DNA from 3 places in the Aneurinibacillus thermoaerophilus genome. Region 1 is predicted to be linked to each of the others. Evidence: riboswitches for the same ligand, from Rfam matches in the RefSeq annotation. Region 1 holds a riboswitch; each other region holds the start of a gene.
The links. A riboswitch is a leader RNA that binds a small molecule or an ion and turns the genes downstream of it on or off. The one in region 1 is predicted to bind S-adenosylmethionine.

Region 1 (10,099 bases):
CAAGATATGGCTTTCCGTCTACTTTCGTGCATGCTCCGCCATTTACATGAGTGAACATTTCTCCGGCCGATTTCAACAACTGTTCGTCTGTCCAGCGGTTAAATTCTGGATAGATGTAGAAAACATGTGCTAATCGTTTTGCCTCTTCCGTGACGCTTGTACGTATGGAGTCGACAAAAGGGCTGCCAAACGGTCCTTGCTCGTCAGCAAGCACAAGTTTTCCTTCACAGGAAATTTCCCGCCCGTTTAATCCTTTATATGTTTCACTTTTCTTTCCAAGGCGCAGGCAGACATTTCCTTCGATTTTATCACGGTCATACAATCCGGCCGGAAGACCGAATTGCAAAGATAAGAAGTTATTTATATCCACGCCTGTATGGATCCAGTGAAACGGTTTGTTTTGTAGCACGCGTCGCACAAGCGCCTCCGAGGAAGGACGATAGCGTGAAGGATCTATACCTAAGGCTTTGAATATACGGCGCCATTCTGTAATGCCAGGGACTTCTGTTATCGGTTTATCCAGATAATCATGACGTATATTTTCCAAAAACAGATTAATGCGTCCTTTCAGCATTTTGGGTGTGGCTGACAGCGATACATTATCATAATGTAAAATACCGAGCCTAAGTCCGGGCACTTTATCGCGAATGGAGGAATCCATTGTATATGTTTGCACAGGTCAACCTCCTTTTTGATGGTATTTTATCATATTTTTTGCCAAAAAGACAGGAGAAATTGATATACTAAATAAATAAATCTAAAGAAAAAGAGGGACAAGATGAAAGATGTGATCATTTATACGGACGGCGCCTGTTCCGGCAATCCGGGGCCCGGCGGTTGGGGAGCCGTGTTATTATATGGGAAGCATCGCAAAGAAATGTGCGGTAGCGAAGATAACACGACGAACAATCGCATGGAGCTGAAAGCTGCCGTAGAGGCACTTAAAGCATTAAAAGAGCCGTGCAATGTACGTTTGCATAGCGACAGTGCTTACCTTGTCAACTGTTTCCAGCAGGGCTGGTATAAAGGCTGGATCAAAAACGGCTGGAAAAATAGCAAAAAGCAACCAGTGGAAAACCAAGATTTATGGAAAGAACTACTGGCGCTGATGGAAATTCACAATGTACAGTATGTAAAAGTAAAAGGACATGCAGACGACGAATTAAACAACCGATGCGACGAACTGGCGACTGGGGCCATTGTGCGCCGGTAGAAGGAAGAAAAACGAAGGGGTGGCAGGATGGAACAAAAGCAGCACAAACAAGCGGAGACGGATTGGAGCCACCTGAAGCAGGAAATCATTGCATATGCGCATAAAATTGGAATTGATAAAATCGGGTTTGCCTCGTCGGCCCCGTTTCTAACATTAAAAGAAAGATTGTATAAACATCGTGAGCTGGGTTACGAGTCCGGTTTTGAAGAAAAAGATATTGAAAAACGGACGCATCCAGAGCAAATTATGCCGGAAGCCAAATCGATTATCGCTATTGCACTCGCCTACCCCTCCCGCATGGAGGCGCCGCCAAAATCGACGCCTGGAAATTATCGGGGGATTATGGCCCGCGTGTCGTGGGGGGAAGACTACCATCGTGTACTGCGCGATCGTCTGAAAAAGCTGGAACAATTCCTGCACGAAAAAGTCCCTGATATTAAGACCGAGATTATGGTGGATACGGGTGCATTATCAGACAGGGCGGTGGCGGAACGCGCCGGATTAGGCTGGGTAGGCAAAAACACATCGCTTATCACTCCTGAATTCGGCTCATGGGTATACCTTGGAGAAATGTTGACGAGCGCGCCGTTTCCGCCGGATAAACCGATAGAGGACGAATGTGGGGATTGCACGATTTGCATCGATGCTTGCCCGACGGGCGCCATCGTTCAAAGGGGACAGCTAAATTCACAACGTTGTATCGCATTTTTGACACAGGTTAAAGATATGATTCCGGAAGCATTTCGTCCGGCGGTTGGCAACCGTTTATATGGCTGCGACACATGCCAGCAGGTTTGTCCCAAAAACCGCAAAATCAATTTTACCCATCATCCGGAATTCGTTCCTGATCCGGAGATGGCCAAGCCATTGTTAAAACCGCTTTTAACCATTAGCAAAAAAGAATTTGCTGCGAAGTTTGGCCGTACATCCGGAGCTTGGAGAGGAAAGAAGCCCATTCAGCGCAATGCGATTTTAGCCTTGGCACATTTTAAGGATAAGAGCGCGGTTCAGGATTTAATTGAGATCATGACAAATGATGAACGTCCTGTGATGCGGGGAACGGCTGCTTGGGCGCTCGGCAGAATCGGCGGCGATGCAGCAATTACCGCTCTAAAAAAAGCGAAAACACGCGAAAAAGTTAAAACAGTTCTTAGAGAGATAGAAAAAGCGCTGTCCCTTACAGAAAATGTCGAATGATTGTACTGGATTTTCGTTTTTTATCCGAGGTAAGATGAAAAGAAAATGTATAAAGGGAGGGATTAGGTGAAGTCGGAAGTTTACTATACCGTGTATCAAAGTCCCCTCGGGCCTATTACATTGGCCGCTGCTGACGCTGGAATGTGCTGGGTAGAGTTTGGCGAAAGCGAGACAGCTAAGCTTTCTTTGGTGCGTTGGACGAAGAAATGGCTTCATACGGAGAAAATTACCTATGCTCCGAAATTTTTCTTAGAAGCGACAAAACAGTTAGGCGAGTATTTTGCGGGCAAACGCCGTGAGTTTACCCTTCCGCTTGACATACACGGTACGGCGTTTCAAAAAATGGTCTGGGAGCAGTTACGAAGGATTCCATATGGCGAAACGAGATCGTACAAAGACATTGCATTGGCAATAAACGCTGCGAAAGCGGTGCGCGCTATTGGCGGAGCTAATAACAAAAACCCGTTGTCTATTTTCATTCCGTGCCATCGGGTTATTGGCTCAAATGGCGCGCTTGTCGGGTACGGCGGCGGGTTGCATATCAAAGAATATTTGCTGCGGTTGGAGGGCGTACTGGAGCGTTCGGAAATCGGTTTTGTATAAATGATAAATAATACAAGAAATAAGAAGTGGAAAAGGTGGTGTATGACGCTTGCATACAAAGCGTCATACACCACCTTTTTTGGTTTGCGCTATTATTCTGGTCTTCGTGGAGCATATACATATTTTGAAACGATATTTTTTAAGATAGACCGCTTTGGAAAGGAGAAAGGAAATGACCACATGGAGAGAGGCGCTAGAACACTATTTTCAATGTCGGACAAAAGGAATGATTGTAGAGGCGGAAGAACTGGATTCTTATCTGGGCGAAGGCACAAAAGCGGAAATGATTCAGGCCTGTAATGCGCGGCGCAGGCAGCAGCTTTCTGCGAGAAATGCGCGTCCGCTGAAAAGTCGGTTGCAGCTTAGTGGTATCCAAATTGAAAAAGAAGGTACCACAGAAATTATCGTTCGGGTTGAAGCGAACGAATGGTATGCTTATCAACTGGAGAATCAATGGTATGAGCAGGAAAAAGAAGTACGCACACGCATTGTATTGCGAAAATGCGAGGAAAACTGGGTCGTTGAGCAGGAGGAACCGATTGTCGCCCACCTTAATGCTTGGGAATCAGAAGCATTAGAAGTTCTTTGTTTGGGTGGTAATGACAAATATGAGGTAGAGGACGGAAGTGAGCACGGATTACGTTATACGTACGATCGGCTTCAGGCGGTGCGTTATGCCGAAGCGTGGTGGGACGGCTACAACCCACAGTTTCGTCACTTTGACGTGGATTGTACGAACTTTATATCGCAATGTTTGTATGCGGGGGGAATCCCCATGCGCTATACAGGCAACAAGGCGACAGGTTGGTGGTATAGAGGAGGAAACAGCCCATCGGCACAGTGGAGTCATAGTTGGGCGGTTGCGCACAGTTTTCGCTGGTATCTCGAAAAGGGAGGCCATATTAAAACCGAAGTGAAAACGAGCGCTGGTGAACTATCGCTAGGAGATGTGATTTGCTATGATTTTGACGGCGACGGGCGGTGGCAGCATTCCACTATTGTTGTGGCCAAAGACAGCCAGGGTATGCCACTTGTGAACGCCCATACGACGAACAGTCGCCATCGCTATTGGGACTATCATGATTCAACCGCTTATACACCGCGCATTCAGTATCGTTTTTTTCATATTTTATAAACGAATTGAATCTTTTGAACGGATGATTCGTAAAGAAAAGAGGAAGGATGATATGCAGATAAGGAGGAAGTGAATGATTGTTATGAGCAATATGAACAAACGGAGGTGGATTGCGCTTGCAATCGTTGTAGTCATAGTAGGAGCGGCGCTGTTCCTTCAAATATTGCGGGGCGATACGATATCTGCTTCTGCCCCGAAATTGTGGCAAGAGGAAATCGTATCAGGAAGCGGCTCCGACAAGATATTGCAACTATATGTAGAAGGCGTGATCTCGGAAGAAACAAGCTGGAATAGTTCATTTGATTACGAAGCGCTTATTTCCCAGTTGAACCAGGGGAAGGATGACCCGAAGGTTAAAGCGTTCGTTATTCGGATTAACTCGCCGGGCGGAGCAGTTGTTCCGACGGATGAATTGTATCGTAAACTCAAACAGATTAAAGCGGAAACGAAAAAGCCGATTGTTATTAGCATGGGTTCATATGCGGCCTCTGGCGGCTATTATATTGCAACAGCTGGAGATAAAATCTTTGCCAATCCGTCCACGCTGACTGGTAGTCTCGGCGTGATCGCTTCGTATTTGAACTACGGTGAGCTTGCAGAAAAATACGGGGTTAAAGAAGTTGTAATTAAGAGTGGTAAGTTCAAGGATATTGGAAATCCGATGCGCGAAATGACGCAAGATGAACAGGCATTATTGCAAAATATGATTAATGAAAGTTATCAGCAGTTTGTTTCAGTAATTGCGGAAGGCCGAAAGATGCCACGGGAAAAGGTTCTTCAACTTGCCGATGGCAGGGTATATACAGGAAAGCAGGCGAAAGCGAACGGTTTGGTTGACGAATTTGGCACATTGGAAGATGCGACTGAGGCGGCACGAAAAATGGCCGGTTTGCAGGAAGCAACGGTTGTTCGCTACGAAGAGCCGTTCGGCTTTTCTAAAATATTCTCGTCTTTCTCGGCTAAACTTTTTTCATTGAATTTGCAGTCTTTACCCGATGTTCTGAAAGAAGAAAGACGGACACCAAGCCTCGAGTATATTTATCGTCCGTAGTTCATACATTGGTGGCAACCGGGCAAAAGGAGGAGTGCTTATGGAACATGAAAGCATGCGGTACGCCGGATTTTGGATTCGTTTTTTGGCAGCCTTGATTGACGCTATTGTGCTGATGGCAGTTATGTATATTTTAGGGTTAACTTCGTCCGAGACATTTTCCGTAGAGTGGAATATAGAGAATCTTATCGGGCTTGCCTACTACATTATCCTTACTGGTTTGTATGGGCAGACGCTTGGCAAAATGATTATTGGGGTCAAAGTAGTGCGGACGGATGGCAGCGCGGCAGGTTGGGGCGCGGTTGTCTTAAGAGAGACAATCGGCAAAATCCTATCCGCCATTGTATTTTTCCTCGGGTTTATATGGGCCGGATTCGACAAGCAAAAACAGGCTTGGCATGACAAGATAGCCAGCACATATGTAGTGAAGACGAAATAAAGGAATGCGAAGAGAAGGGCCGCAATTTTGCGCAGCGGCTCTTTTTTACATATTATGATGAAAAGCAACAGACGAAAGTACGTTCATTTCTGTTTTACAAAGAATGTGCTATGATAAAGATGAGGTGAACAGGTGAATGGCGTTTAACATCGTGTTGCATGAGCCGCTTATACCGGCCAATACGGGCAATATCGCCCGCACGTGTGCGGCGACCGGGACAAAGCTTCATTTAATCGAGCCGCTCGGTTTTTCCACGGACGATAGATATTTAAAGCGGGCAGGGCTTGATTATTGGCATGCGGTCGATATTACATACTATAAATCGTTCGCCGATTTCGCAGCGCAGCACAGGGAAGGACGGCTCTTTTTTGTCGAGACGAGTGGAGCGAGATACCATTCCGAGGTAGAATACAGGGATGGTGATTTTTTTGTTTTCGGTAAGGAAACAACCGGTATTCCGCAAGAGATTCTTTCGCAATATCCCGGACAAACGATACGCATCCCGATGGGCGATGCGACTCGTTCACTTAATCTGTCTAATACAGCGGCGATTGTATTGTATGAAGGTCTTAGACAAATAGGTTACCCTGGCATGAAGTAAAACGGGATACAGAAGTTTGGAGGTATATATTATCGAAGGAATAAATTCCGCATGTTCATTATTATCGACCGTGCGAAACAGACAGGCTGCAATTATCGGGATTTGTACAAGAATAGAAAGAGCATATCGCTCAGCAGTGGAAACAGTAAAAGGAGGATCCGGGAATGGCGGAAAGAGCGATGCTATTTGATCTGGACGGAACGTTGTTGGCATTGGACACAGAAGCTTTTGTTCACAGGTATATGAAGAGGCTGGGGGAATATACCGCTCATATTGTCGATCCGGAATTGTTGGTCAAGTCTGTGTGGCAGGCGACCAAGTACATGATGACAGATGACAGGGCAGAACGGACGAACGAAGAGATTTTCCGTGACCATTTCCTTTCGTTGTGCGGCTTAGAACAGGAAGCCATCTGGCCTGTGTTTGATAAGTTTTATGCGGAAGAGTTTCCGCGGTTGAAGGAAGATATTGAACCGCACCCGTACGCGCTTCAAGTCGTAGAGGAAGCGAAAAAGCAGGGCTACAAGCTTGTTGTGGCTACCAATCCGATATTTCCCGACGTTGCTATTCGCGAGCGGATGAAGTGGGCTGGTCTCAAGGAAAATGATTTTATTCATGTAACCGTTTTTGAGTCATCCCATTATTGTAAGCCGAACCCAAAATATTTCCTGGAAATTTGTGAACGGATTGGCATAAAGCCGAAGTATGCTATCATGGTCGGCAATGATATGCAACAGGATATGGTAGCGGCGGAAGTTGGTTTGAAGACATTTCTTGTCGAAGATTACAAGATTGATCGCGGTGTGCCACAATACCGGGTGGATGCTTCCGGTACGCTGCAAGAGCTGTACGATCAACTTATTTCACGCAACGGAATTTTTTCCGAATAATTAACAAAAACATTTTATTAGAAAAATAATTGACAAGAGTGCATAAGACACGTAATATAGTTCTCAGCATAATAATTAAATATTTCTCGCTTATCGAGAGAGGCGGAGGGACTGGCCCAATGAAGCCCGGCAGCGGATTTTCCTTGAGCGGAAAATGCTGTGCCAATTCCAGCAGGATTTTTCTATCCTGGCAGATAAGAGTTCGAGGTTAAGATATAACCCCTCTTCGCTCTGCCGGAGAGGGGTTTTTGTATCACGCATATCGGGCCCATGTGCGCGATACGAACCGACACCTTTGCCAGACATAGAAAATTAGAAATGAATTGAGAGTAAAGAGGGGTAAAAGACGATGAAAAAATGGATTGTATCTGTCGTTTTGTTGCTCACCGTCGGTTTGCTCGCGGCATGCGGCGGGGAAGGTAATGGGAAGAAAATTGTGGTCGGTGCAAGCTCTGTTCCGCATGCGGAAATTCTTAAGTTTGTACAGGATAAATTAAAAGAGCAAGGCGTGGAGATGGAAGTAAAAGAATTTACAGACTATGTGCTGCCGAACACGGCGCTTGAAGAAAAACAGCTTGATGCGAACTATTTCCAAACCATTCCTTATCTTGAAGATTTCAATAAAAAACATGGCACTCATATCAAAGCATTGGATGGCATTCACTTGGAACCGATGGGACTGTACCCAGGCAAAGAAAAGGCGCCTGAACCGAAACAAGGTGCAGTTGTAGCGATTCCAGACGATGTATCCAACGGTGCACGCGCATTGAAATTGCTGGAATCGAAAGGCTGGATTAAACTGACGCCCGGCAAAGAGCTAAACAGCTTGACGAAACAGGATATTATCCAGAATCCGAAAAAGATCAAAATTACGGAAATGCAAGCTTCCATGCTGCCGCGGGCGATCAATGAAGTGGATTACGCAGTCATTAATGGAAACTACGCGATGGAAGGCGGTCTGACGTTCGACCAGGCGCTTGCGGTAGAAAACAAAGATTCCGAGGCCGCCAAAACGTTTGCTAACATTATCGCTGTTAGAGAAGGCGATGAAAACCGCGAGGAGATTAAGAAGCTGATTCAAGTACTGAAATCAGACGATGTGAAGAAGTTTATCGAAGAAAAATATAAAGGTGCAGTTATTCCGGTATTCTAAGAAGCGAGACAACCGGCTTGCCCTTTTTGCCTAACGCAAGAACTCCGCTCTTTATAAAAGATGCGGAGTTCTTATATTTCATAGTCCCCAAGTTTTGTCTTCGTTATAACCAGCTGTGAAGATCGCACCAAGTAACATGACTGAGACAAGCAAGATGATAACCATTTCTTTGTCTCCTTTCCCAAGCCTATTTCATCTTTATTATAATGGATTGTGTCATACTTTGGAATATCGCAGAAAAGACAATCTTGTTAAAGATAATGCGCTTACATTGGAAATTAACGGAGTGATTTGCTATATTGAAAAGGAGCGATACTTTACGGAGGTGAGCTTTACAAATGTATGTTGTGATGAATGTGTTGCAAGTCCCCGCTGAAGGCAAGGAGCGGATGGCAGAGATGTTTGCTAAAAGCGTGGAGCGGATGAAACAGGTACCCGGTTGTCTGGAATTCCAGTTTTTAAGCGCAAAAGGTGCGGACAAGCAGATCGTGTATACGAAATGGGATAGTGAAGAATCGTTCCGAGCGTGGACCGAAAGCGAAGGATTTCGTCAGGCTCATGCGCACGCTTCCAACAATAATCCGGCTACCGGATCGCAACTGGAAATTTACGAAGTGTTGCATGGTGCTACATACGACAAATAAATTGAATCGGGATATAAGTTGAAACACCAGACCTATAGCGGGGCTGGTGTTTTTTAATACCCTGCCTGCAATTTTTGCTTAAGCAGTGATTCTACATTCGGGTCGTTCCGTCATATATATATAAATACTAATAAGAACTACTGGCTTAACTTTATACAAATGGTCATATGTTATAGCTGGAATAGCAAGGGTTTTTGCAAGTATGTAAGCCGGATAAAAATCTTTATGGTGAAAAACCTGCTAGCATGTCATCTGCATTTTCAGAATAAGATAGTAAAAAGCGCCCTAAGAATGACCATTCCGTAGAAGAAAAGGAGAGGAGTGCCCGATGGATATCCTGAAGCGGATTGCAGAACACCGTGCACGTGAAGAAAAGATAAAATGGGAAGGAACATTCGCTGAGTACTTAGAGATCGTAAGAAAGAATCCGCACGTGGCCCAGACCGCACACGCCCGGGTGTATAACATGATTAAGCACGCCGGGATTGAATATAATGAAGACGGCACGAAACGATATAAATTTTTTAGCGATGAAATTTTTGGCCTAGACCGTGCGATTGAGAAGTTGGTGGAGGAGTATTTCCATTCAGCCGCTATGCGTCTTGATGTTCGTAAGAGGATTTTGTTGTTGATGGGACCGGTCAGCGGAGGAAAATCAACCATTGTTACGATGCTTAAGCGCGGCCTTGAACAGTATACACGCACCGATGAAGGAGCGGTATACGCGATTAAAGATTGCCCGATGCAGGAAGATCCGCTACATTTGATACCGCATGAATTGCGCCCGGAATTCGAAAGGGAGCTTGGCATTAAGATTGAAGGTAATCTGTCTCCATATAACCAGATGCGTCTTGAAACAGAATATGGCGGTCACATCGAAGATATGCCAGTCGAACGCATCGTTTTCTCGGAAGCAAAACGGTGCGGCATTGGAACATTTAGTCCGTCTGATCCGAAATCGCAGGATATTGCCGATCTTACGGGAAGCATCGACTTTTCAACGATTATAAAGTATGGCTCCGAATCTGACCCGCGCGCGTATCGTTTTGACGGGGAATTGAACAAAGCGAATCGTGGTCTGATGGAATTTCAGGAGATGCTGAAGTGCGATGAGAAATTCCTCTGGAATTTGCTTTCGCTTACCCAAGAAGGAAACTTTAAAGCTGGCCGTTT
Region 2 (10,099 bases), 1.0 Mb from region 1:
GTTAACGCTCTATATATTAATACATACGATCCGTCCTATTATGAAAAACGACTTCGCTACAACCGCTATGACGCTCGTGCTCTCTATTATTTAGGTCAGCGTTATGAAAAAGAAGAAAACTGGGGACAGGCGCTTCATTATTATAAACAGGCAGTGCAGGCAGAGCCGCACTACGAAGCGGCCATCGGCGCGCTGATCCTGCTCCAGCGCAAACAAGAAGAAAGGTTCAGAAAACTCGCATCGCAAGCAACACGCAGGAGACCCGTAAGAAAAAAAATGTCGCTGCTCCAGATGGTAACAGCGATTTTCACAGGTTACTTTCTCATTTTAATGATCGTATTTGGTATTCTTCTTCGCTAGCGTCTTATTCGACCATTTCGTTTATGTTCCTCATCCAAGTCCGCAGCTGTTGATTAAGCAAAAGTCAAGATAAAGAATAAAACAGATTGCCCGTATGCTTTTTTAATGTGGAAAATCCAAAAACCATGTATGAAGCGGAAGCAATGGTTCTTGAGGTTTTATATTTCTGATTGGCAAATCGGGCCACGCTCTTTGAATCATTGGAAGTAAAGTGGAACTATTCACTTCTTCATTCACATATATTTGAAGTGAGACACCATGCGCTGCAGATACCCAAAGCGCGTGGCGTACCGCGTATTCCAGGTGTTCGTCCGGATTGTCGAGCAAGAGCACCACTTGCAGCGAACCGCTTTTTCTTCCGGTACGCTGCAAATGCGGCGGAAAACGATCAAAAAGGAAGCGGCCGCCCCATACGAGAACCCAAGCCAGTATCACATAGACAGCCGCCGTGATGGCAGCAACTGACCATACCCCATCATGTTTCCCCCCTTTTTTCTTACTATATGCGGAACAAAGCAGGAAGGAAACTGATAACAAACCGCTCCATTATTTATTTGCCCGTTTCTTGCTTCTAACTTTCCGGCTTCTCACACTATGACAACCGTACCCAACCGTTTTTGATCGACATAACAACCGCCTGCGTACGATCCTGCACATCCAGCTTTTGTAGAATGCTGCTGACATGGTTTTTTACCGTTTTTTCGCTGATGAACAATTCTTCACCGATCATGCGGTTGCTTTTTCCTTCTGCCATCAATTGCAGCACTTCGCGCTCGCGCGGCGTCAGCGCCAGAATGTTGCTTTCTTTCTCGCTGACACCAAGCTCGCTCACATCGCTTAACAGCACATTCTCATCATGGTTGTGCTCAATGCTGCTTAGACGACGAAACTCACTAATAAGCTTGCCAGTTACTTTCGGATGAATATAAGCTTCCCCGCGCACTACCGAGTTAATCGCTTCGATTAGCGAGTCGGAATCCATTTCTTTCAACAGATAGCCGGCCGCTCCGGAAAGAAGAGCCTTGTATACATAATTCTCATCATCATGAATCGACAGAATAATAATGCGCGATTCCGGCGCTCGTTCCTTGATGCGCTGCGTAGCCTGCACGCCGGTCATTTTCGGCATGTTAATGTCCATCAGGATTACATCCGGCTGAAATTCAACTGCCATCTGGCATGCTTCCTCTCCATCGGACGCTTCGCCAACAATATGGAAACGATCCTCCATCTCCAAAATCCGCTTAACTCCTTCACGGAATAACTTATGGTCATCTACTAACAGAATCGAAATCTTTTGCTCCGTCATACTAACCTCCATACATTCATTAAGGTTTTGTTTCTATGCTATTACCACGCTTACTGCCTTCTTCAATACGAAGAGGAATACTAAACAGGACGCTGGTTCCTTTGCCGGGGGCGGACGTAATTTTCATCTTGCCCTGCAAAAGCTTGACCCGTTCTCTCATCCCCATGATTCCAAATTGCGGCCGCTCCGCTTTTACCGCTTGGTCGAATCCCACTCCATCATCGAGCACGCGAAAATGCACCACATGTGGCTTAAATTCAAGCCTTACTTCCACATGGCGGGCTTTTGCATGCTTTGCTGTATTGTTTAGCGACTCCTGAATTAAGCGGAATACGGCGACTTCAATCGAATTCTGCAGGCGGCATTCCGGGGTAAGCAACGTAAGCTTCGTCTCGATCCCATGCCGCTTCTCATATTCCTCAAGGTATTTACGAAGCGTCGGCACAAGTCCTAGATCATCGAGTGCCATCGGACGCAGATCAAAAATAATCTTTCTTACATCCATAAGGCTTGCCCTTGTAAGTTCTTTTAATAACCTAAGCTCTACCTTAGCTTCGTCAATCCGATTTTGATTAAGCATTCTCTCAACGATTTCGCTCCGCAAGGTAACATTGGCCATCGATTGCGCCGGACCGTCGTGAATATCGCGCGCCACTCGCTTCCGTTCTTCTTCCTGGGCCTGAATGATCTGAATTCCCAGCAGCTGCTGATTCTGGGCTGACTCCAGCGCAATCCCCACTTTCCTTAAGTTGCCCTGCAGGTAGTTTAGCACAATTCCCATCTGCGCAATCAAGTTTTCCGATTTCTCTATGGTGCTTAAAATGCTGCGGTGGCGCCGCTCCAGCTCGTCCCGCCGCTGCCTGAGATGGAGCTCCTTATCCCTTGAGAGCGACAGCTTAATCTGCATCTGGCTGGCTTGCTCATACGCTTCGCGTATTTCCGCCTCACTATATTGGTGGAAACTACGGCTAATACTAGCCAGCTTCTGGCGCGCCTTTCTCGCCTGCAGTTCAAGTTCATCCGTCTGGCTAATGACCCATTCGATTTCTCTTTTTAGGGCTTCCAGTTCGAGGCTGATATAATTGCTTTCTTTATGCGCGTTTTCCGCGATATCAAAAATCTTTTCCCTACTTTCTTCCACCGACGAAATCGTCTTATTCATGACCTCATCAAGCAGTTGAAAATCAATGTTCGCCTCGGTCACGTACATCCCCTCTCTATCATTAGCCAATAAGTACCATTCGAATTGTTACCTTCTACGCTTCTCTTCCCTACTGGTTGACTTCCTTTATAGGCAAGAAGAACAAAAACTCTTTTCCTATTGTATCATTCATCCCACATAAACAAAACAAGACCCACACACTATTGATGTGTTGGGTCTTTAGTCTTATTTTTATTAGCGAGCGGAAAGTTCAGAAGCTTCTTTCTTAAGAATTTCTGCCTTATCCGTTCTTTCCCATGGAACATTTAGGTCATTGCGACCAAAATGTCCATACGCGGCAGTTTGACGGTAGATCGGTCGACGCAAGTCAAGCTGTTTGATAATGCCTGCTGGACGAAGATCAAAATGTTTGCGCACAAGCTGAACAAGAATTTCTTCATCCACCTTGCCTGTCCCGAATGTATCTACATTAATGGATACAGGCTGCGCCACCCCAATCGCATAAGCTACTTGCACTTCACACTTCTCCGCCAACCCCGCGGCCACAATGTTTTTCGCTACATAGCGCGCCGCATACGCACCGGAGCGATCCACTTTGGTCGGGTCTTTACCGGAGAAAGCGCCGCCACCATGACGAGCATATCCACCATATGTGTCCACGATAATCTTGCGTCCGGTCAATCCAGCGTCACCCTGCGGTCCACCGATAACGAAGCGACCTGTTGGATTGATAAAATACTTCGTTTGCTCATCGAGGAACTCGGCTGGAACAACCGGCTTAATCACATGTTCTTTCAGATCCTTCTGGATTTGCTCAAGCGTTATGGACGGATCGTGCTGCGTAGAAATAACGATCGTGTCCACACGTACTGGTTTGTTTCCTTCATATTCAATCGTTACCTGCGTTTTGCCATCCGGACGCAGGTAGCTCAACGTTCCATCTTTGCGGACTTCCGTCAAACGACGGGACAGTTTATGAGCAAGAGAAATCGGAAGCGGCATCAATTCTGCCGTTTCGTTGCAAGCGAATCCAAACATTAAGCCCTGGTCGCCAGCACCAATCGCTTCAATTTGCTCATCTGTCATTTGTCCTTCGCGCGCTTCGAGCGCCTGGTCAACCCCCTGCGCAATATCAGGAGATTGTTCGTCAATAGAAGTTAGAACCGCGCAAGTGTCAGCGTCAAAACCGAATTTCGCGCGAGTATATCCGATTTCACGAATCGTTTCACGAACCACTTTCGGAATATCTACATAGCAGCTTGTCGTAATCTCGCCCGCTACAAGCACCATGCCTGTTGTTACGGATGTTTCCGCCGCTACACGAGCGTTTGGATCTTTTTCAAGAATCGCATCAAGAATGGCATCGGAAATCTGGTCGCAAATTTTGTCCGGATGGCCCTCCGTTACCGATTCCGATGTGAAGAGATGACGGCCTTTTTTCAGCGCCATGTTCACGTACCTCCTTATAAACCATGAATATATAGATGGTCTTGGTTAAGATACGGTACTCCCTTCCCAAACGTTGTCGCAAAGCAGTAAAAAACCTTTTCCATTATTTTATCCTGGAAAAGGGTCATCTTTTTACTCATTCTTTGCCCTTTATCTTCCAGAATCAAGTATGTATCCATACCTGTTCTGCTGGTTAGCACCGTTCATCGCGCCGGGAACACTTGTCCGCGCTAGCTCGTTGCGCGATGTGGTTGCCGGGCTTCATCGGGCCAGTCCCTCCGCCTGCTCGGGATACAAGGGTCTTCCGTTCTCAATGAGCATATCTTATTTAGGTTTGGATGTCAATAAAGAAAAATACTTGGTTGTTCGTTCGACCGTGCTACCGAACTACATATTCACCGCGGATCATAATGTCCGCCGGGCCTTTTACAACTTTGAGGCCACGGCCGTCATCGCGCGGCAACAACAAATGGTGATTGGCTGGTACCGGCTCGCCCTGCGTAATGTTCGTGCCTGCGGTCAAATCCGGGAGACCATACCCTTCGCCCGGCGGCGTATGAGCGACCACTTTTCCGGTCCGAACAATAAATTCCGTGCCCGCATAGCCAATAATCGTCTTTCCTGCCGGAACTTTTTCCACGATCAGCTTCGCCGCAGCCGGTGTCTGCGTGTCGCTTGCCGGTTTGCCGGGCTGGGATTTCACCACATTCAAAATCTCCTGCTTTACTTTCTCCACATAGCTCTTCGTTACAACCGGATCTGCATCAGAGCCGGGCTCAGGCGTAGCTGCCAAACCGGTGGACACCGCCCCGATCACCAAGGCCAACGCGGCACCTGCCAATCCATATCCCCATTTTTTCATGTACATTCCTCCCTGCGTATACTGATCTAAGGGAAGAAGCCGGGCATCTCTCCCCGGCTTTTCCATCCTCCCAATTACGGTATAAATGGTTATCTAATTGTATATACGCCCGGGAAGGAATTTTGTTGTGAATCCATGCTTTACTTTACATAAACGAACAGATTATCCCCTCTCGTTTCGACAAGGATGGACGGAAAGTCGCTGTCCAATTTTTCAAGCGAAAGCCAGAGGACACCTTTTTCGTTGCGTACATATGCATTATTTTTGCTCGGATATTTGCGCACAGTTTCACCACAGCGCATGGTCGCTATTTCCTGGGACGCATCCCAATAAACTTGGCAACCATACAATTGGGCAAACGGGCGAAGCGCGATAAACCATTTGCCATCGATTTTTTTCGCAACGCTTTCGCCCGCAGGAATACCAGCCACCGAAGCAGTCCCGTTCGAATGTAGAACAAGAGCAGTGGAACCATGCAAATACGAAATCGCCTTGATAACCTGCTCATTCGGGTTTTCTACGATAATATCCGGCGTAATGCCGTGCCCGTTGATCTTCCGAAGTTTCGGGGAGAAATACTCTTCGATCGTCAGCTTTAAAATCCCGCCTTGTTTCAACGGTACCAATTCCTGAACCGTGCCTTTGCCGAATGTTTTGGTGCCGACGATTTTGGCAACATTGTAATCCTGTAGCGCGCCTGTCAGCACTTCGGACGCGCTGGCCGTTCCTCCGTTTACAAGGACGACAACCGGAAGCGAGATCGCTCCGGATTTGGCCATAATCGCCGTTCGTTTGCCGCTTCGATCTTTTACATATACAAGCGCGCCTTTATCGATAAATTCATCGGCAATTTCCAGCGCCGCATCCAGGTAGCCGCCGCCGTTGTCGCGCAAGTCAAGAATCAACCCCTTCATCCCGTCCTTTCGCAGCTTGGCGAGATGCTTGCGAAACACTTCTGCGCTATTTTCAGAAAATGTGTAAAGCACCATATATCCAATTTTATTGTCCAGCATGACACTATCGACCGGCGAGAATTGCAGCGCCTCACGCATGAGTGAAACTATCTGCTCCTTTCCCGCGCGTTTAATCGTAAGTTCTATGCTGGAACCGACTTCACCTTTCATCCATTCCGTAACCTGCTCGATAGACTGCCCGGCAACCCGCTTGCCGTCAACAGCAATGATTTCGTCACCTGCCCGCAAACCAGCTTTTGCCGCAGTCGAACCTTCAAATACACTTTCGATGAGCAATTTGTTATTTTCTTGCTGAATATATACGCCAATGCCTACGAACGTACCTTCTAAGTTGTTATAAAATTCTTCAAACTCCTCATTCGTAAAATAGGTAGTGTAAAGGTCGCCCGTTTCCTCCAACAGCCCGCGAATGGCGCCATCTGTGAGACGCTTTACATCCAGCTGGCTGTTCAAATGTTTTTCCATTACGGTTTGCAGCACTTCATGAATCCGTGCTTCCTCTGCGGCATACGGATTGTTTGCGGCATTCGGCACATTCTCCGCCGCCAGCGTCGGAGCGGCCATGCTTCCTGCTACGGCCATAAGCATGCTCCATACAAGTAAGTGTTTCATCGTTTTTTTCAAAGTACTCAACTTCCTCTCCCTATTCACATTTTGCTGCTTGGTTTACTTCCTTCCTCTTAACTATCATTCGACACGCGCGCCAACTATCCTTTTTTTTCCTCGTATACAGCGAGCGCGGCAAACACTTTGCGCCGCATCCACTGACGGTTGATCTGCCTCCCATGAATCACCAACTGGGAGGAACGGCCACCGTCAAGATTAAGCGCGATATGACAGCCGACCTGCCGCAAAATATGTGCCAGTTCGCGACAGGTCAATCCTGAAGGGCGGCCATCCGTCACCGCAAAAATAACATCCGTCTCTGTCAATCCAACGGCCGTGCGCGGATGAGACTCCGCCGCAATCGTCGTTTCTATATGCGGACTTGCCACAAGGCCCGGCAACAGCAGCGGCGACGACTCCACCGCCCAGTGCGCCTCCTGGAAATCAGCAATCGTTCTTCCTTTCACCGTGTCGATCCGGACGATACCTGCGACATCCCGATACAGGTAAAAACCGCCCATTGAACGGTCAACAGTCGTGCCATTGCTGTATTTCATGCCGGAGATGGAATACCCGCCATCAAGGTGGAAAAAGTTTGCGTTCATTAGAATTATCGGCACTTCCTGTCCTTCTTTTTTGAGCCTGTCATACATACGGGTAAGCCATTCCCCTTCCGGAAGACAGGGAAGCAATTCAATGGGCGTTCGTCGTGAAACCTTTACAAAATGCACCGCCTTTTCTTTCCAATATTTCATTCTACTCTCTGTTCTCTCCTTTTCGTCATCGACCGTATTTTATGGTAAAATAGAAAAGATATTTTGCGGAGGAAAGTACATAGTATTACAGAATACAATGCACTTTCCCAAACATTGAAAAAATGGGACACGCCTGTGTCTTATTTTTTCAGGCACATAAGGATGGGCATCGGTTATGTTATTTCATACGGCTGAATTCTTTTTTCTTCTTATTATTACGTTTATTTGTTATTACTTGTTTCGCAACGCCCGGCTTGTCATTTTAAGCGTAGCCAACTGCCTGTTTTACGCGGCAGCAAGCTGGGGGTTTCTCGGGCTATTTCTTGGCATGTCGTTTACTTCCTATTTAATCGCCCGGCGAATTCCGAAAGGACAAAGTCGGTTCTGGCTCACGATCGGAATTATTCTGAACGTGGCCAACCTAGCATTCTTTAAATATTCTATGTTCATCATTCAAAACCTGGAAGCGGTAACCGGCCTGACGCTGGTCGCCAAAGACGGATTTTGGGCCCATATCGTGCTTCCGATCGGTATTTCCTTTTATACGTTCCAGCTTATCGCCTATCTGACAGACGTATATAAAGGTCGTATCGAGCCTACGGATTCATATCTTCGCTTCTGGGTATTTATCGCGTTTTTCCCGCACCAGCTGGCGGGCCCGATCATGCGTGGGCATGAATTCATGCCCCAGGTAGAACGGACACATAAACTAACGCTGACACCGACGGAATTCAAATACGGTGTCTACCTCATTCTATGGGGACTTGCAAAAAAAATTCTGATCGCGGATCAAGTGTCTCCCATCGTTGATGAGTATTTCAAAAATCCAGCTGACTTGACAATGGCCCAAGCCTGGACAGGCGCATATTTGTTCGGATTTCAAATTTACGCCGATTTTTCCGCGTACAGCGATATGGCGGTCGGACTCGGGTATCTGTTCGGATACCGCCTACCACTAAACTTCTTAAGCCCGTATATTAGCGCGAATGCGACCGAATTCTGGCGACGCTGGCACATTACACTATCGAGCTGGATTCGTGACTACATCTACATTCCGCTGGGAGGTTCGCGCAAAGGCCGCTTGCGCAAGGACGTCAACCTGCTTGCGGCGATGTTGATTTCGGGACTATGGCACGGCGCGATGTGGACATTCGTCATCTGGGGCTTCCTGCACGGAATGCTGCTGATTATTCATAAATGGTATGCAGACGGACTGAAAAAGCTGTTGGATGCGCTGCCTTCGCCAGGCAAAGCTGTCTCTCGCATAATAGCCGTGCTATACCGGATAATCGCCGTGGTTCTCTTTTTCCACATTACCACGGTTACATGGGTATTTTTCCGGGCAGAAAGCGTGCAGGACGCGTTCGATTATATAACGGCCATGTTTGACCCGGCAGGCTGGGCCAATTTCGTGCAGCAAATTTCATCGCAGGCGTTCTACCTACAGATCGTCCTGGTGCTGTACGCTGCCCACTTGCTGGAATATATCGTGCGCCGCAATGAAGAAGGAATCGCAGCATGGTGGCACCGCCTGGTTCCGTCTCCTGTGCGTGGAATCGTATACGCCCTGCTTGTGTTCGTCGTTATCGCCATGATTAAGGGTGAGAAGCATGATTTTATCTATTTTCAGTTTTAAATTAAACAAAAAAGGGAGCTTCCTTCAACTTGTCAGAAATGAGAAAGGAGAAGTTACATTAAGACGCTCAAAGAGACGTCGGAAGCAGTCGTGGTGGATGCGCGGATTTTTGTGGGCTTTGTTGCTTGTGGCGCTGTGCGAAGCGTTCATTTTCCGCAATCCGGCGCTGTACGGGATGAGCCCGGCCAGCTTTATCGGGCAAATTACAGATGTCGAGAAACGACTGGAAAGCCAGAATACAGCGAAAATCAAACTGCTTGTACTCGGCGATTCGCAAAGCATGGACGCGCTGCGCCCGCCGCTGCTCGCCGCAAGGTACGGCCTGAAACCGGATGAAGTGTTCAACCTGAGCATAAGCGGTGGCAAAGCGGTTGATATGCTGCACCTGTATGAGAAGCACAAGCAAGATCTGCCGAACCTTCAGCACGTCATTATTTCGGTAAACGAGCACCAGTTAAACGCTTCTACTGATTTTTCAGACAACAAATTCCGCTATCACGCGACGCTTGCGGAACGGTTGCAGGTGCCGCATTTCGAAAACAAAATGGATCTGGCTTTCGGCTGGCTGCTTTATTCATATGGACTGCGTGAAGTGTGGACCGAGATGGCGAAGCTGTACTGGGAAGACAAGCTGCCGCAGCCACCGCGGGATCAATACAAATACAAATGGGGGCTGCCGCCTGTGGAAGCCCGCGAGGCCAATCACCTTGGCCCAGCCTATGCTGCCGAAGTAGCCAAGCGATGGATGCGCGACTACCAGTTAAAAGGCGTGGAAACGAACGCCCTGGAACGGCTGATGAAAGAATTGTCCAAGCAGGGAGTATCGTTCACCGTAGTCCAGCTTCCGCGTACGCAGGCGTTTGAAACCATTATGAAAAAACAGTACGCTTCCGAGCAGGCCGCTTACCGTCATCTAGTCGGAGAACTGTCGACCAGATATAATGGGAGATTCATAATCATCCCGCCGACGCTGGATGATTCGTATT
Region 3 (10,099 bases), 1.2 Mb from region 1:
CTGGCCATCTGACATAGCCAACCGCCCGGCGTTCGGAAAGACGGACAGCGGCGTGTCCTCCGGAACCACTGCATTTTCAATCGAACGTAAGATTTCCGCCGGTCCAAGCCGGCAGTTTAACCCGACAACATCCGCGCCCGCTTTTTTCAACTCGGCAAACGCCCGAGTTAGCGTGTGACCATCTCGCGTCCGTCCGACCTCAATCGTGGCCAGTTGAGCCACGATCGGCACATCGGTTAACGGACGAATCACATCCAGCGCCAGCAGCAATTCATCCAGATCAAGAAATGTTTCCAGCAAAATCGCATCCACACCGCCCATTAAAAGCGCCGCTGCCTGCTCCTCAAATTGTTCGCGATAATTTTGCATACGCACATCTCGCACACGTCCTGCGTTAATAGAGCCGATACCCCCGACCACATACGCGTCATCTTTAACCGCTTCTCGCGCCACCTGCACTGCCACCCGATTGATCCGTGTCACTTTGTCCTGCAAACCATGGCGCGCCAGCGCGTCCCGGTGCGCTCCGTATGTGTTAGTTTGAATAAATCGTGCGCCCGCCTCATAATACGAGCGGTGAACCGCGCGAATAAGCTCTGGATTGGATAAATTCAATTCCTCATAACACACGCCAATCGGAATGCCCAATTGGTACAGCCAGGTCGCCATCGCGCCGTCCCCGATAAGCAAATGATCCTTAAGGTATGTTTTCAAGCTTTCTTTTGGCATGGTCATCCTCTCCCCTTTCCTTTGTTTATTCATCAGCATTAAAATAACGGGCTTCCGGGTGAGAGAACACCATGGCCGAGACGGAAGCTTCCGGTTCCATCATGCAACCGTCCGTCAATTGAACACCGATGTCTTCCGGACGTAACAAATCAAACAGCAACTTTTGATCTTCCAAATCCGGGCATGCCGGATAGCCAAAGGAAACGCGGAGCCCCTGATAACGGGCACCGAAACGCTCCTGCATCGTCATATTAGCCGGGTCCGGAAAGCCCCACACGTCGCGCAAAATATGATGCAAACGTTCCGCGAACGCTTCCGCCAGCTCCAGCGCCAGTGCCTGTAAAACATGAGAGCGGAGATAATCGCCTTTCTCTTTCCACTCTTCCGCCTTCTCGCGAATCCCTTCGCCGGCGGTGACTACAAGAAATGCCACATAATCCATGACGCCGCTCTCTGTCGGTTTAACGAAATCAGCCAAACAAAGGTACGGTGCCTTTTTCTGCCGTGGGAATCGGAATGTTTTCAGCACGTTGCTGGAATCATTCGGGTCGTAAATATGGATTTCTTCGCCTTTCGACTGCGCCGGGAAAAAACGGTATACGCCCTGCGCTTTTATGAGCCCGGTTTTTTTCGCTTCCGCCAATAATTCGTCGACAATTTGTTTTACTTCCACTGTCTTCGGGTCACCTTCCGCCAGCAGCTTCTCCACATTGCCGCGGACGCCAAGATGCTTACCAAGCAACATGCGCAAGTTTACGTACGGTTGCAGGTGCGTAAGTGGATAGTCGCGCAATACGTGGCGCTCGAAATCCGGCGGAATAAATACCGGCGCATTCACGCTGACATCCGAACGCTTGGGCGCGCTGATGTCCACCATGACTTCTTTCACTTCCGTCGTCGCAGCCACCTGCTCCTGTCCTTTCGCCTTGGCCGCTTTTTCCAGAACAGCATACTCCTTTGGATTCATGAGCTTATTGGCCAGTTCCAATCCGTTCATCGCGTCTTTAGAATACAGCACAAGACCATCGTACTCAGGCGCAATCCGAGTCTCGGTGAACTTCCGCGTCAGCGCCGCGCCACCGACAAGAATCGGAACATTGATACCGGCTGTTTTTAGGTCTTGCGCGGTTGTCACCATCTGTTGCGCTGACTTCACCAGCAGTCCGGACAGTCCGATAATATCAGGCATCTCCTGACGGCAGGCTTCAATCAGCCGTTCCGGCGGCACTTTAATTCCCAGATTGACGATTTTATAGCCATTGTTGCCGAGAATAATTTCGACCAGGTTTTTTCCAATGTCATGCACATCACCTTTTACTGTTGCGAGCAACACCGTTCCCTTGGTGGACGTCTCTGTTTTTTCCATAAACGGCTCCAAATACGCCACCGCCGCCTTCATTACTTCCGCGCTCTGCAACACTTCGGCGACAATAAGCTGGTTATCATTGAACAAGCGCCCTACTTCATCCATGCCGTTCATCAGCGGCCCATTAATAATATCCAGTGGGGCATACTTTTTCAGCGCCTCTTCCAAATCCGGAATCAATCCTTCTTTCGTTCCTTCCACTACATAACGTGCCAGTCGTTCTTCCAGCGTCAGGTTAGACTTTTCCTCGTTCTTTTCCACTTTTTTCGCGCGGTAAAAATCCGTAAACTTCGCCAGCGACTCATCTGTTGTCTCGAACAGTAACGCTTCCGCCAGCTCACGCTCTTCTTCCGGAATGGAAGCGAAGCGCTGCAATTTCTCCGTGTTGACGATAGCATAATCAAGTCCCGCTTTCGTGCAGTGATATAAATACACGGCGTTCAGTACTTCCCGACCCGCGGGCGGCAAGCCGAATGACACATTGCTTACGCCCAGAATGGTCTGGCATTCCGGATATTTTTCTTTAATCAGGCGAATACCTTCAATCGTCTCGCGCGCAGAACCGATGTATGCTTCATCGCCCGTGCCAACTGGAAACACGAGCGGATCGAAAATTAAATCCCGCGGGTTCAGGCCATATTTATTTACCAGTAGATGATACGAACGCTCGGCTACTTCCAGCTTGCGGTCACGCGACACTGCCATTCCTTTCTCATCGATCGTGCCAACGACCACCGCTCCGCCAAACTTCTTCAATAAAGGCGCTACTTCAGCGAAACGTTCTTCACCGTCTTCCAGATTGATAGAGTTAATAATTGCTTTTCCCTGGGAATACTTCAGCGCCAAAGCGACAACTTTAGGGTCTGTGGAATCGATCATGAGCGGAACCTTAACTTTACGTACAACAAATTTCAAAAAAGCCTCCATATCGGCCGCTTCATCGCGATCCGGATCGGCCAGACAGATATCAATAACATGCGCGCCCCGCTTTACCTGTGCACGAGCAATTTCTGAAGCTTCTTCATACTTCCCTTCTTTGATCAAATCGCGAAATTTCTTCGAGCCGATTACATTCGTCCGTTCTCCCACAAAAAGCGGGCGATTGTCCTGTTCCAGATATACAGGTTCAATGCCGGAAACCGCGTGCGTGCTTAGTCCCTGCGGTCTGCGCGGTTGATAATCTTTGAGCGCTTCCGCGATGGCACGAATATGATCAGGCGTCGTGCCACAACAGCCACCCGCCACGTTAATCCAACCTTGCTCGGCGAATCCGGCCAATTTGGTCGCCAACGCCTGCGGGGACTCGTGGTAATGCCCGTTCTCGTCCGGAAGGCCAGCATTTGGATAACAGCTGACCGCGCAATTCGCCATGGCGGATAACGTTCGAATATGATCACGCATAAATTCCGGGCCTGTCGCGCAATTCAATCCAATAGACACGGGTTGCAAATGCTCTAAAGAAATATAAAAAGCCTCAATATTCTGACCAGCAAGCGTAGTACCCATCGGCTCAATTGTGCCTGAAATCATAATAGGGAGCTTACGTCCCGCCGCTTCGAACGCCCGCTGTACGCCAATACCGCCCGCTTTTACATTCAACGTATCTTGAACCGTCTCCAGCAGTAGCACATCCACCCCGCCTTCAATCAAAGCCAGCGCCTGCTCATAGTATGCTTCCACCAATTCTTCAAAGGTTACACCGCCGGTAACGGATAAGGTTTTAGTGGTCGGCCCGATCGAGCCGGCGGCATAACGAGGCCATTCCAGCGTAGAGTATTTATCTGCCGCCTCCCGTGCCAGCCGAGCTGCTGCCAGGTTAATTTCCCGGGCACAGTGCTGTAAATCGTACTCCGCAAGCACAATGGATGTGGCGCCAAATGTGTTGGTCTCAATGATGTCCGCTCCTGCTTCCAAATAAGTTTCGTGAATGTTACGAATCACGTCCGGGCGCGTTAGGTTCAGTATTTCATTGCATCCTTCATACTGCTCACCGCCAAAGTCTTCCGGCCCGAGCCCCGCCTGTTGCAGCATCGTGCCCATCGCTCCATCAATAATCAAAATTTTTTTCTGAAGTTGATTTTCAAGTGCCGGTTTCGTTTTTACTGCTGTCACTCCGCTCATCATCATCGTCCCCTTTTCTGACACAAATTCGCTCACGTACAAAATAAAAAAGACCTCCTGAAAGAAGGGAGGTCTCTGCATCTTCATCAAAACGCGAAATCCTTATCTTTCAGGAAACGAATCCTGCTGGAATTGGCACCGTGTATATAATATACCGGTTGCCGGGCGTCATTGGGCCAGTCCCTCAGCCTACTCTGGATAAGAATCGTTTTTATTTTCACTTTTCTAACTAACTTTTAACTAATTATTAATCAATATCTGAAAAGAGTCAATAGAAATTTTTATACATCTCGTGATTTCTTTCATAACGTACGTGTAATCACAATATTAGTATGGGTTTTTAGATCAATTTCATACGGAGCCTTTACTACCGTACCATCACGTTCTTGCACAATCCGAACGATTGGTCTATGCACAGCATTCGGATGAACATGAGATACGACCCCAATTTGTCCTGTATTCAATACGACGGTAGACGCTATAGGATAGGCGGCAATATGTTTTACGAACAATTTCACCAATTCTAGGTCAAACAGGGTATTTCCGGAAGCAAACAAGTATTCCAGCGCTTCATTAGGTGTATAATGCTGACGATGTGAGCGATGGGAAGTAAGCGCATCATACACATCGGCTATACCGACAATTTGCGCGTATTCATGAATTTGATCTTTCTCCAGTTTGCGCGGATAACCGGACCCGTTATACCGTTCATGATGTTGCAGCGCACAATGAGCGGAAAGAAGGGACATATCGTACTGGTAACGCAAAATATTAAATCCGTCTTCTGTATGGTTTTCAATATACGCCCGCTCTTCCTCAGTTAGCATCGTCTTCTTATTCCACAGATCCTTCGGTAACATAATCATACCTATGTCGAACAGCAACGCTCCCACGCCAAGATCCATGAGCTGCTCCCGATTGTACCCTTTGGCCAACCCAATAATTCCAGCCAGTACCGCCACATTGACCGAATGATGAAACAGGTAACCACCCAGCGAATGAAGATTTACAAGATTTACCATAATATCCTTTCTTCCGCTTAAATCTCCTAGTATGTTGCCAAAAACATTCCGGAATACCTTGCCCATATCTGGCATCGCTATCCGTCCTGTTACCTTTGGTTGATCCATAAGCCCTGTCATCATTTTGTATACAGTCTCCACCGCTTTTTTGCGCGTCGTATCACTGAGCACATCCTCCGGTACAATATCGTCCGTATGCTCATCTTCAATATATACCGTATCTATGCCTAGCGCTTTTAACCGGTCAATGTAACGTTGGCTTAATTCAAGTCCGGCGGCCAACAACACCTGTCCTGCTTCCGATAAAATTGTCTTTGCAATTTTATCCCCCGGTTTTACAGAACGAATATGCACTTTTTTCACGAACAAACCCTACTTTCTTAATTTTCATAGGTATTTATGCTTATTTTTGTTCTGATTAAATTTTATCACAGGAAAATGGTTTTAAGATAATAGATTTATGAAAACGCATAAATTTTTTTGAGCTTGATGATATTCGTTCTATACGCTCTTCCTGGAAGAAAGCAACGACGAGCAAGCCGCAAATTCTTCCTACAAACAGCAAAAAAAAGAAGGAAAAAGCATTCGTTTTTTCCTGCTTTTTCCTTCACCCGATTGTTTATCATCTTTTTCTACTTTCTCTTAATATCTCACTACATTGACTGACGCTTATGTCTATTGCTTTCATGTCAGAGTTATAACTCATAGCTATGTGGGTTTCTATTTATCCACCCTCATATTACTCTGTGATGATTGCAGTAAATCTTTAACCGCTCCTACACTTCCCATAAGGCCGGTAGCCTCATATGGAATAAACACTTTATTGTCGCTTTCAGCCAATTTTTCTAAGGCTTCAATATAGCGTAGCGCAATCACGCTATCGTCGGCCTTCACTTCTTTCAAAGCAGAGAACACTTCATAAATTTGCTTTTTCTGGGCTGCAGCAACCAATTCAATCGCTTTCGCTTCCCCTTCTGCACGGCGAATGCGGGATTCCATTTCCCCTTCTGCTTCAAGGATTTGTTTTTGCTTATTTCCTTCCGCGTTCTTGATGGCGGATTCGCGATCCCCTTCCGCTTTCAGGATTTTTGCCCGTTTCTCACGTTCTGCTGTCATTTCTTGCTTCATCGCTTCTTCAATATCGTGAGGAGGAATAATTTCTTTCATTTCTACGCGCTCGACTTTTACTCCCCAGTTATTCGTTGCTTCATCCATTTTGATTTGCAGCGCTGCATTAATTTTATCCCGGGAGTTTAGCGTCTCATCAAGGTTCATATTTCCGATCTCATTACGCAGCGCAGTCACTGCAAGGTTAGCAATTCCTTCTTTTAATCCGTTAATTTCATATGTTGCTGCTTTCGCATCAGTAATTCGGTAATAAATGAGTGTATCAATCTTCATTGTTACATTATCTTTTGTAATTACCGGTTGCGGCATGGAGTTAATGATTTGTGTTCTCATATCCCAACGGGCTACTACACGATCTAAAATCGGCACGATAAAATACAGGCCGGATCCCAATTCCCGCTGAAATTTACCAAGACGCTCAACAATACGCACTTCTGACTGACGAACAAGTTGAACGGATGAAAAAGCAAGGGAAACGACAACACCAATAATAATGATAGCAAACAATACCGGAAACAAATTCTCTACTATCATTTTTCTCCCTCTCCTTCCTTTTATTTATTGTTTATCTACAAACAAAGTAACTCCTTGAACCTCATAAATAACGACCGTTTCCCCTTCAGTAAACGTTTGGTTTCCGACGCTGGCCGCTGTCCATGATTGTCCTCCATACTTAACGATTCCTTTTTCAGTTGGAGAAATTGTCTTTGTAACGATCGCCTTATTTCCGATCATCGCATCCACATTAGTACGAATAACATCGTCATTCACTCCAAACCTGTCTATAAGAACTTCCCTTCCTAATATAATGCCAATGATAGAAGCGATGAGCATAACGGTCACTTGTATCACTAAGTTCGGGGTAAAAATGGCGACGATCCCTGCTAGACCTGCCCCTAATGCAAAGAAAAGGGCCACAAATCCTGATAAAGTAAATTCAGCAATAAGGAGTCCAAATGCAAGAAGAAACCACATCATCCATACTGATAATTGACTTACCAGCCACTCCATTTCCCACCCTCCTTCCAGCTCCGTTACTTACATGTACGTAATTTTTTTACAAAAGTTTCATTAATTCAAAAAATAAGGACCTGGAATGTTGCCGTTCGCATTTCGTACACCGATCCAGCTACCCAAAAGCAACGAAATCAAATGAATATTCAAAACCTGCGCTGTTATACCATAGCTACACGTAAGAAAAAAAACTGAATATTGACCTTTGATAATCCGCGCAATAATATTCTATTGTTCATCAAATTCAGCAAGATTGACATCATAAGCCAATGTCTTTTGCTGTGACGAATATGTAATGGTCACGGCTGTGTTTTTTACATCTGCCGAGCACAGCGTGACAAGCACTTCTCCTTTCTCTTCATTTGCCTCACGATATCGATCAAGCAGCCAGCTCAGTGCCGCTTCCGTCAGCGGTAGGCCGGCCAATTCTCCATTCGCCGTCGGTACATGCAATAACTTCTTGTTATCCACAAAACCGCGCGTCGTATCCAGCAGCACTTCCACCTGCAATGGAGTCAGGTTCAACCGATACGTCTGTTCCATGTTTGCCTCCTCGTTTCTGTTTGAGTGTGCTTTCCGTTTTCATTTTAGCATAGACCCCATTCGTTTGGCCGCCACCATAACATAGGGCAAATTTTCCATCATCCGCTCAAGCGTCAGGCGATTCGAAGGTCCTGATACAGATAGTGCCGCTACCAGTTCACCTCTTCTGTTAAACAACGGCACCGCCACCGCTGCCGCTCCTTTCTCCCGTTCCTCATAGCTTGTGGCATATCCTCTCTTCCTGATCTCCTCCAATTGCTCCATATAAGCTTTTTTATCAATCGAAGAAGGCCAGGATGGATCCGCCAGAACTTTCTGTTGAACTTCAGGGGAAGAATAGGCAACCAACACTTTGCTAGAAGCGCCGACCGAAAGTGGCAAATGTGCCCCAATAGGAGCCACCCGACGGATCGTTTCGTTGCTTTCTACCGCCTGCACGCGGATTCGTTCATTCTCGTTGCGAACATATAGGCTGATCGTCTCACCAACCTGATCACGCAACCTAATCATTTCAGGCAACAAAATCTTGGCCGGATCATCTTCCTGCGGCAAATTAGCCGACAGCTGCCAGATGCGGAATCCCAGTTGATATTTTTCCGTATCAAGGTTACGCGTCAAAAACCCTTTATTCTCCAATGAACCTAATAGGCGGTATACCGTACTTTTGTTAAGTTCGACTTTGCGGGCAATTTCCGTAAGCGTCAGTTCTTTTTCATCAATAAAACAAAGCAATATATCAAGGGCGCGGTCAGCCGCCCGCACCGTCATCTTATTTTCGGAAGCATCCATCCTGTTCACCTTCCTGCTAAAGTTTCATTTGACGAAACCGTGTTGCAATATATGACATTATACCTTATTGCCCGCTCCCTCGTAAACTATGAGCCCGTTTCAAAAAAAAATCGAAAAATATAGTGTACGTTTACGAAAAAAAGAAGTATAATGTTATCGGAAACAGAAACTCAGTTTCATTCAGTGAAACACAAGACAAATCTTATGAAGGAGGTTATTAACTTGGCAAAGAAAGATGCTTACTCTGTGCGTTCGACTTTGCAAGTAGGCAACAAGAAATACGCCTACTATTCCCTTAAAGCGTTAGAAGACCAAGGGCTTGGTCCGATTTCAAAACTTCCTTTTTCTATAAAGGTTCTTCTTGAAGCGGCTGTCCGCCAATTCGACGGCGTAGCCATTACGGAAGAACACGTAAAAAAACTGGCAACTTGGACAGAAGAGCGCGACCCAAATCAGGAAGTTCCGTTCACTCCTGCGCGTATTGTTTTGCAGGACTTCACCGGCGTACCGGCAGTGGTTGACCTCGCTGCAATGCGTCTGGCAATGAAAGAAATGGGTGGCGATCCTGAACGCATTAATCCGCTCGTTCCGGTTGATCTCGTTATCGACCACTCCGTAATGGTAGACGACTTCGGAAACCCGGAAGCGCTGGAAAACAACATGAAACTTGAATTCGAACGCAACGCTGAGCGTTACCGCTTCTTGCGCTGGGCACAAACCGCATTCAACAACTTCCGTGCGGTTCCTCCGGCAACCGGTATCGTTCACCAAGTAAACCTTGAATATCTTGCGTCTGTAGCTGCTACAAAAGAAGTGGACGGCGAAGTAGAAGTCTTCCCGGATTCTCTCGTAGGTACAGACTCCCATACAACCATGATCAATGGTCTCGGCGTAGTAGGCTGGGGCGTCGGTGGTATCGAAGCAGAAGCGGGCATGCTTGGTCAGCCGCTGTACTTCGTAACACCTGAAGTTGTCGGTTTCAAGCTGACAGGAAGCCTAGCTGAAGGCGCAACAGCTACCGACCTGGCGCTGACTATTGTTAACATTCTGCGCAAAAAAGGAGTAGTCGGCAAATTTGTTGAGTTCTACGGCCCTGGCTTAAGCAACATCAGCCTGGCAGACCGGGCAACCGTTGCGAACATGGCCCCTGAGTACGGCGCAACAATGGGCTTCTTCCCAGTGGATGAAGAAACGCTCAATTTCCTGCGTTCCACTGGCCGCAGCGAAGAGCAAGTCGCGCTGGTTGAAGCGTATTACAAAGAGCAAGGGCTTTTCCGTACGGATGACACTCCGGATCCGGTATTCTCTGAAACGCTTGAACTCGACCTCGGCTCTATCGTCCCGACCCTTGCCGGCCCGAAACGTCCACAAGACCGCATTGAACTGA

Region 2: it holds a riboswitch for S-adenosylmethionine, as region 1 does, so the genes downstream of both, metK (methionine adenosyltransferase) here and K3F53_RS03725 (MetQ/NlpA family ABC transporter substrate-binding protein) in region 1, are expected to answer to the same signal.
Region 3: it holds a riboswitch for S-adenosylmethionine, as region 1 does, so the genes downstream of both, metH (methionine synthase) here and K3F53_RS03725 (MetQ/NlpA family ABC transporter substrate-binding protein) in region 1, are expected to answer to the same signal.

The regions. Positions count from the first base shown of each region.
Region 1 is NZ_CP080764.1:682,610-692,708, forward strand. It holds gene K3F53_RS03680 (B3/B4 domain-containing protein) at 1-676, opposite strand, end outside; gene rnhA (ribonuclease HI) at 779-1,213, shown strand; gene queG (tRNA epoxyqueuosine(34) reductase QueG) at 1,241-2,410, shown strand; gene K3F53_RS03695 (methylated-DNA--[protein]-cysteine S-methyltransferase) at 2,477-3,013, shown strand; gene K3F53_RS03700 (amidase domain-containing protein) at 3,186-4,148, shown strand; gene sppA (signal peptide peptidase SppA) at 4,222-5,199, shown strand; gene K3F53_RS03710 (RDD family protein) at 5,240-5,638, shown strand; gene trmL (tRNA (uridine(34)/cytosine(34)/5-carboxymethylaminomethyluridine(34)-2'-O)-methyltransferase TrmL) at 5,775-6,239, shown strand; gene K3F53_RS03720 (HAD family hydrolase) at 6,404-7,129, shown strand; SAM riboswitch class I at 7,217-7,330, shown strand; gene K3F53_RS03725 (MetQ/NlpA family ABC transporter substrate-binding protein) at 7,479-8,282, shown strand; gene K3F53_RS03730 (antibiotic biosynthesis monooxygenase family protein) at 8,621-8,926, shown strand; gene K3F53_RS03735 (PrkA family serine protein kinase) at 9,255-10,099, shown strand, end outside.
Region 2 is NZ_CP080764.1:3,312,572-3,322,670, forward strand. It holds gene K3F53_RS17060 (tetratricopeptide repeat protein) at 1-360, shown strand, start outside; gene K3F53_RS17065 (hypothetical protein) at 463-795, opposite strand; gene K3F53_RS17070 (response regulator) at 953-1,669, opposite strand; gene K3F53_RS17075 (sensor histidine kinase) at 1,689-2,873, opposite strand; gene metK (methionine adenosyltransferase) at 3,066-4,274, opposite strand; SAM riboswitch class I at 4,428-4,578, opposite strand; gene K3F53_RS17085 (hypothetical protein) at 4,660-5,142, opposite strand; gene K3F53_RS17090 (S41 family peptidase) at 5,283-6,749, opposite strand; gene K3F53_RS17095 (phosphodiester glycosidase family protein) at 6,824-7,477, opposite strand; gene K3F53_RS17100 (MBOAT family O-acyltransferase) at 7,653-9,113, shown strand; gene K3F53_RS17105 (hypothetical protein) at 9,211-10,099, shown strand, end outside.
Region 3 is NZ_CP080764.1:3,148,929-3,159,027, forward strand. It holds gene K3F53_RS16255 (bifunctional homocysteine S-methyltransferase/methylenetetrahydrofolate reductase) at 1-735, opposite strand, end outside; gene metH (methionine synthase) at 755-4,216, opposite strand; SAM riboswitch class I at 4,316-4,421, opposite strand; gene K3F53_RS16265 (cyclic di-GMP phosphodiesterase) at 4,519-5,601, opposite strand; gene K3F53_RS16270 (SPFH domain-containing protein) at 5,959-6,900, opposite strand; gene K3F53_RS16275 (NfeD family protein) at 6,925-7,377, opposite strand; gene K3F53_RS16280 (hypothetical protein) at 7,609-7,923, opposite strand; gene K3F53_RS16285 (IclR family transcriptional regulator) at 7,963-8,712, opposite strand; gene acnA (aconitate hydratase AcnA) at 8,935-10,099, shown strand, end outside.